Regions from separate parts of the Paenibacillus sp. FSL H3-0310 genome, predicted to be linked through region 3. Evidence: predicted binding sites of a transcription regulator. Region 3 holds the regulator's gene; each other region holds the start of a gene.
What was found. The regulator LexA, encoded in region 3, represses DNA repair genes until DNA is damaged. The targets are predictions, from matches to a motif close to CGAACATATGTTCG.

Region 1: a site for LexA is predicted at 865-878, ahead of MHH63_RS04905 (YolD-like family protein). Genes of this name have one in related genera too.
Region 2: a site for LexA is predicted at 996-1,009, ahead of MHH63_RS04865 (ImmA/IrrE family metallo-endopeptidase). Genes of this name have one in related genera too.

The regions. Positions count from the first base shown of each region.
Region 1 is NZ_JBBODC010000001.1:1,084,238-1,086,442, reverse strand. Features, by position in the region: gene MHH63_RS04915 (M15 family metallopeptidase) at 1-211, opposite strand, end outside; gene MHH63_RS04910 (hypothetical protein) at 329-493, shown strand; gene MHH63_RS04905 (YolD-like family protein) at 490-825, opposite strand; gene MHH63_RS04900 (hypothetical protein) at 1,040-1,600, opposite strand; gene MHH63_RS04895 (PH domain-containing protein) at 1,718-2,205, shown strand, end outside.
Region 2 is NZ_JBBODC010000001.1:1,079,689-1,081,893, reverse strand. Features, by position in the region: gene MHH63_RS04880 (NucA/NucB deoxyribonuclease domain-containing protein) at 1-338, shown strand, start outside; gene MHH63_RS04875 (hypothetical protein) at 420-569, opposite strand; gene MHH63_RS04870 (YjfB family protein) at 719-895, shown strand; gene MHH63_RS04865 (ImmA/IrrE family metallo-endopeptidase) at 1,059-1,610, shown strand; gene MHH63_RS04860 (hypothetical protein) at 1,677-1,838, shown strand; gene MHH63_RS04855 (DUF3139 domain-containing protein) at 2,195-2,205, shown strand, end outside.
Region 3 is NZ_JBBODC010000001.1:2,373,129-2,375,333, reverse strand. Features, by position in the region: gene MHH63_RS10630 (LysM peptidoglycan-binding domain-containing protein) at 18-431, opposite strand; gene lexA (transcriptional repressor LexA) at 683-1,309, shown strand; gene MHH63_RS10620 (L,D-transpeptidase) at 1,488-1,826, shown strand; gene MHH63_RS10615 (hypothetical protein) at 1,977-2,205, shown strand, end outside.

The sequences.
Region 1 (2,205 bases), 1.3 Mb from region 3:
TAGCGTTGGTAACTATCGGTCCTGGTTTGCTTCTACCCTGCGCATACAAAGCATTTTGCTCAGCAATGGTCCGTAGACCCTGAGTAATAACGATAGGGACTCCTCTCGCATGGCTTTGCTGAATCAAAACATTCGCACCTGCCGCCAAGACAGGATGAAGCCCGACCAGACGCGCCGCGGATTTTTCCCTCAATTGCTCCAAAGTCAGCATAGAATCACCCCTTTGGTATATTCAATGATGCCGCTGCCCTATTTGCCTGTACCCCTGTCCCCTTTAGGATGATTTCCACAAAAAAGGACAAAATATTTAACGAAAGGTGGGAGACATATGGATATTCATAGCGATAGCTATAAAGTTGCAGCCCTTAGTGAACAGGAAGAAGCACTGGAAATTATTCGGAATGCTGAAGCTTCCATTGCACATCTGACCGGTAATCCTACCGTTACCTTAATCGCTTATGAGAAAAGCGAAGGCAACGGTTCTCAGCATTAAACGATGTAGACCTCGACAATATCATCCACATCGATCCACTTCCATTCCTCCGCCCACTGCAGCTTAAACTCACGCGAGTGGGTGTGAATGGAAGTCACAAAACCACTTAACATCGTATTTTCAAAAGGGTCAAAAAGAACAACTGTCACTCGTACATGACTCCGCAACGACAAAGCCAGTGTACATTCAATCTCCTCCAGCTTCTGCTCATCCAGAATAGGCTTGATGCGGCGCAGCGTTTCCCGTTCATCTCTTATAATTCGTATCTTATGCTCCGGCAGCATCATGCGGCTGCTTTCCCACAGCCCGTTTTTCTCCAGCTTTTTGCCCATGGTAACCCCTCCTTAATTATATATCTATTCCTCTGAACACGAACGTATGTTTGTATTATATCCGCATCTTCGCATATTAATCAATAATCAGGAAAAAGATACCTTTTTAAGGGTCACTCTTTATTCAAAAGATGTATATTAATGTATATCTATTCAAGATAAAATTCGCAGCAAAAAGACGCTGACAGATAAACTGCGCAGCGCCTGATTTGATTTATTCTTGAACAACGTCCCCAGACTCTGAGGTAGCCTGACCTTCGGAATCTATAAGTCCTGTTGCTTCTCTTGCCTCGTTAAGCTTGGAAATACCGAATAACATCGCTACATCAGCGTTCTGATTCAATTCATTAAATTGCTCAGCCGTAACGTTTGCGGAATCAGCACCTTGAGAGGCCTCTTCTTTTAAAGAATAAGCACTTTCAAAGGCAACTTTAGACTCTTCGAGCAACTTACGAATGTCTTCCGGCAAGCTGGAGGAAATTTTTACTTTCTCGGCTTGATTCGATAAATCAGTTGCGGTACTCTGGAATTGCTTAATTTTCTTCTCCAATTGCTTGTCCGTGAGATCTCCTGCTGAATAACCAGCAATGGCTTCGTTGAACTCCGCTAAAGAAGTTTTTCCTGACTCTTCAAGTTTAGACATTTCATTGTAGAAGTTTTGCACGGTCTCCTGCACTTCTTCCTCCGTGGCAGGTGCCGATGAAGTTGAATTATTGCTGCAGGCGCTAAGGATGACAGTCATCATCAGCATTCCTATTAGTAAAGCTTTTTTCATTATTTATCCCTCCACTTAACAGGATAATGTCGGTTTGTGTAAAGCGCAAATGAAATATATGTAAAATGACTGTTATGTTATAATTATTTTAATTGTGATCAGGAAAGGAGAGTATTTATGCCTTATTGCACCACCTGTGGAGCGGAATACAAGCAGGGCGCTAAATTTTGTGGAGAATGTGGAACCAGCCTTGACGGTACCGCTCCAGTAACCGCTCATCGACCCACAGTAGATAATAATCATGTCATTCAAGAAGTCGTGCTCTGGAAAGGCAAACCTGCCGGCATCTCGGATCGACTCAAAGGAATCGTAGGACTTAACACAACTTCATATACCATTACAAGTCAGCGTATTATGGTAAAGACCGGACTTATCGGTAAAAATGTTGAAGAAATCGAATTGCTGCGCGTACGCGATTTATCCGTAAAACAGTCTATCATGGACCGGATGCTTGGCATTGGATCATTAACTGTATTTTCTGATGATGCCTCAGCGCCTCAGCTTCTTTTTCGAAAAATCCATGATGCCCAAACCGTCAAAGATGTTCTGCGCAAAGCCGTTCGTGACGAGAAGATCGCCAACAACATTAGCTACCGCGAGCAAAT
Region 2 (2,205 bases), 1.3 Mb from region 3:
CTCCATCCGATTCGAGTGTTGTTCAGCTAACCTTCCCATCAGACCGCTATCCTGAGACCGCCAAGCATATTCAGGATGCCATTGCGAAAGGTGAATCCGCCACATGTACGATTAACCGAGAGCAGGCTGAAGAGAACCGTAAAGAGTCCTTAAAAGGGATTCCCACTAAAAAGGGGTATGACCGGGATGAATGGCCAATGGCTATGTGTGAGGAAGGCGGCATTGGTGCCGACATTGAATACATAACGCCAAGCGATAACCGCGGGGCTGGAAGCTGGGTTGGCAATCAGCTGGAGGATTATGCAGACGGAACGCGGGTAGAATTTATGTTTAAATAACGGTCTGTCTGACCAGCCCCAGGCAACAGAATAGCCCCACCTGGCATTCGCCAGATGGGGCTACACTGCACATCAGCTAACTTAGAATAAGCAAGCTTTAGTGATGATAACCAGCAAGATGAAAAGTACCAGAATTGCTCCTGTTGAAGTCCAAGGACTACACACCGGACCTACTGATGCTGGACTTACTACCGGACCTACGTTACAACCACAACCATGTTCCATTCCCATTTTCAATTCCTCCTAATGATTAATGACTACAGCACAAGATATGTAAAAAGGAGATAAGCCGTTTGGGCGAATTGGCAAACAAATGCCAATCACCTAATGAATTGAAGGTGGACAGTCGATAAACAGGATATACACAAAGGAGGTGCAATATGGATATAGCTGCATTATCAATGGCAATGAGCCAAGCATCCTTAGCTCAAAATGTTGGGATACAGGTCATGAATATTGCCAAGAATCAGGCTGAAACCCAGAGCCAAACCATGGTGGAAATGCTGGGCAAAAGCGTTGCTCCTAATTTGGGAAAAACACTTGATATTAGTGTGTAATTGCTTTATGCTAAGGATACATGAGAACGAATGTTCCTGTGTATCCTTAGCATTTTTTTACTCTACATAGCCCTTCGGGCTTTTCTTTTGCGCATTTATGCGAACATACGATCCCATTAGTGATTTATTAGTGATTTTAAACGAGGTGAATAAGTTGGAGAACATGAAATCATATTATCAAATGACTGTGCTTGAGAAATGGACGGAGGATTTATACAAGCGATTAAATCTTCATCAGCCCTCACAAATTTCAATATCGTATATTGCAGAGCGGCTTAATATCTGGGTTCATTATTTGGATGTGAGAAGCAAGAGCATTGAAGCGTCTGCAGGGATGTACAGCCTGTTTATCGACAACCGCCTTCCAGCCAATCTTCAACGGCTAGAGTTTCTTCATGAACTGTGTCACCTCCTTCGCCATGGCAGTGATAATCAGACCTTGATGCCAGAGCATTTCACGCGGGCACAGGAGGATGAATCCGAGCGTTTTATCTTGTATGCGGCGATGCCTTACTCCATGATCTCCCGCATGACATTGCCTGAGCAACGGGAGGATGCCATCTCCTATCTCGCAGCAGAATTTCAAGTTCCTGCCGAGCTGGCCTTACAGCGGATTGATCAGATCCAACGACGTGTGTTCCAAGGGCAATTATTGGCCGTGATGGGAAGAAACGAAGAACGACTGACACATATTCGCAACGGATCACGGAGATAATAAGCTTAGTTGCAATAGTTCTCTGCATATTCATTTATGGTGGAATTTCTCGTGAGGGGGAACGACATGGAAGCCATTAAAGTAATCGAATTATTACTGACTCATCCGGATTATAATGTAGATGCAGTACACCCCGAAATCCCGGATTTCGTGGGCATTGAGACGATTGAGGTGGATCACGAAACGGGGACCTTCTCCATTTTATTGCAAGAACCCAAAGAGGACTAAAAGAGAATCATTATTCTTCATAAGTTAAAAGGCAGCAAATCTAGTATGTCCCGGCAATTCTTCGTTCGCTTACGCCTGGATTACTATTGTTATTTGCTGCCTTTTTGTATAATCTGTTATGCAGATACAAACTGTATCACCAATAAGAACTAGAATAATGAATACACCGACAAAACCCCATATTAAAAACCATAAGATTTCCACCCCCGGCAGCCTTGGACTTACCTTGTTCTCCAACATCTTAATTCGCTGCTCCAGTATTTTCTCTTCCTCCTGCGTCATATATCTATGAATGACATACCAGTCTCAGTATATTATCTTATACTATATACAAATTATTTATATGGAGGGAATTAATGAAGAAAAA
Region 3 (2,205 bases):
ATTATGTTCTCAGAAAATTAATAAATAGGTAAAGTAAGTATGTCTCCAGCGTTAATTTGACTACTCTTAATCCCACTTGAACGTTTAATTCCTTCTATATAAACAACTGTCTTCATATCAGCTGGTTTATTCTTAAGGGCAATACTCCATAGTGTATCTCCACGTTCAACCACAATCCGCTTCTCTTCCTTCATTATAGTCGTCGATCCTGCAAATACATTTCCCACTACTGTTAGGCCAGATAATACTAGCACGAAAATCAATATTAACTTAATAAAGAAATCTTGACGGAACAACGAAATCATCCCTCCAAGCAAACGTTCCGTTATCTCTTTCACCTTAGCGGAATTACGGGCAACGTCATTATGTCCTATAGATTCAACCACTGGGGCCTTATCGTAGATGCTGCGGTATGTACTGTATTTTAGCATAATCATCATCCTCCAAACACTTGTTCTTACTTTCGAATTTATAATAACACGAACATGTGTTTTGTTCAATACTATTTCAGAACAATTGTTCTCTTTTTTTCGAGAGACTCAAGCGGTTCATTTTATTATCATTTGTCTACCATTTTTTAACTCTAGCAGATTAATATTTATAATAGTTAGAACTTATGTTTGTGCGAACGGTAGTTCTATGTTATAATTTTCCCAAACATTACTATATGGGGTTGATTCCAATGTCAAAGATTTCAAGTCGCCAGCTGGCGATCCTGGAATTTATACGAAGCGAAGTCCGCAGCAAGGGTTATCCACCTTCCGTCCGGGAAATTGGAGAAGCTGTTGGCCTTGCTTCCAGCTCCACAGTTCACGGTCATTTGGACCGGCTTGAGAAGAAGGGACTTATTCGTCGAGATCCAACGAAGCCACGTGCAATAGAATTACTAGGCCAAGAGGATTCAGAGAATGTTCACCAATTCGCGCAGACCATCTCACGGATTCCTGTCGTAGGTAAAGTTACCGCCGGGGTACCTATCACTGCTACAGAGAATATCGAAGACTACTTCCCACTTCCTACTCACTATGTAGGTGACAACAAAGTATTTATGCTGTCTGTCATGGGTGATAGTATGGTGGACGCAGGCATTATGAATGGTGACTATGTGATTGTTCGCCAACAACAAACAGCGGACAACGGAGATATCGTTGTAGCCATGACCGAAGAAGATGAAGCAACCGTTAAGACCTTTTACAAGGAACGTGATCATATACGGCTTCAGCCGGAGAATCCAGCTTATGAGCCGCTTCGCCTTAATCGCGTAACTATTCTCGGAAGAGTCATCGGATTGTTTCGAGATATCCACTAAGTATGCACTTCTAACATAAAAGGCTGGTCCGCATATGCGGAACAGCCTTTTTTCTACGTTTTTTTGCTTTTCCAACCACTTACGAACATTTGTTCCCAATGGCTAAAATGGCCATTTTCTATGAATAACCCTTTAGGCGTTCTGCTCATATCCTAATTAGAAAGGAGTGTTGCGTATAATGCCCAACTACCGAATTATTGTAGATCTGACCCAACGAATGTTATATCTTCTGGACAATGATATTGTGATTAGAGGTTTCCCTGTCGGCATCGGTAAGATGTTAACCCAATCCCCAGTGGGTGAATTCACTATTATTAACAAACAACCCGACCCAGGGGGTCCCTTCGGTGTGTTTTGGATGGGACTGTCTAAACCACACTACGGAATTCATGGAAACAATGACCCTTCCTCCATTGGGAAAGAGGTGTCCCACGGCTGCATCCGGATGTACAACGAGGATGTGTTAGCACTCGCTGCTATTGTCCCTATAGGCACACGAGTAACGATAAGAAATTAAATTCGAATGGAGGCTCGGCAACCCCCAAATCACATTAAAAAATGGGGGTCATTACATAAGTAAGTATTTTTTCATTAGCATACTAGGAGTTTGGTGATTATATGTCGAATATTGTTAACAGGATTGCAAATTGAAAAGGATGTGTTTAGTTTGAATAATTCAAAAATTAGAACCCTCGTCGATTTTAAAGTCGATGCACTGGGTAAGCTGTCCGGTTTACTTTTAAATGATGAACAAGCTAGTGGAAAAAAAGTGAATTTGCTCACCTCTTTTGGCAGCATTCAGGGAATCGTCTCTCCAACCGTCTCCAACAAAGAGGATGTATTTGATTTAAAATCTTTGATGGATGATGTAATTGTAGACGAATACATATCTTATT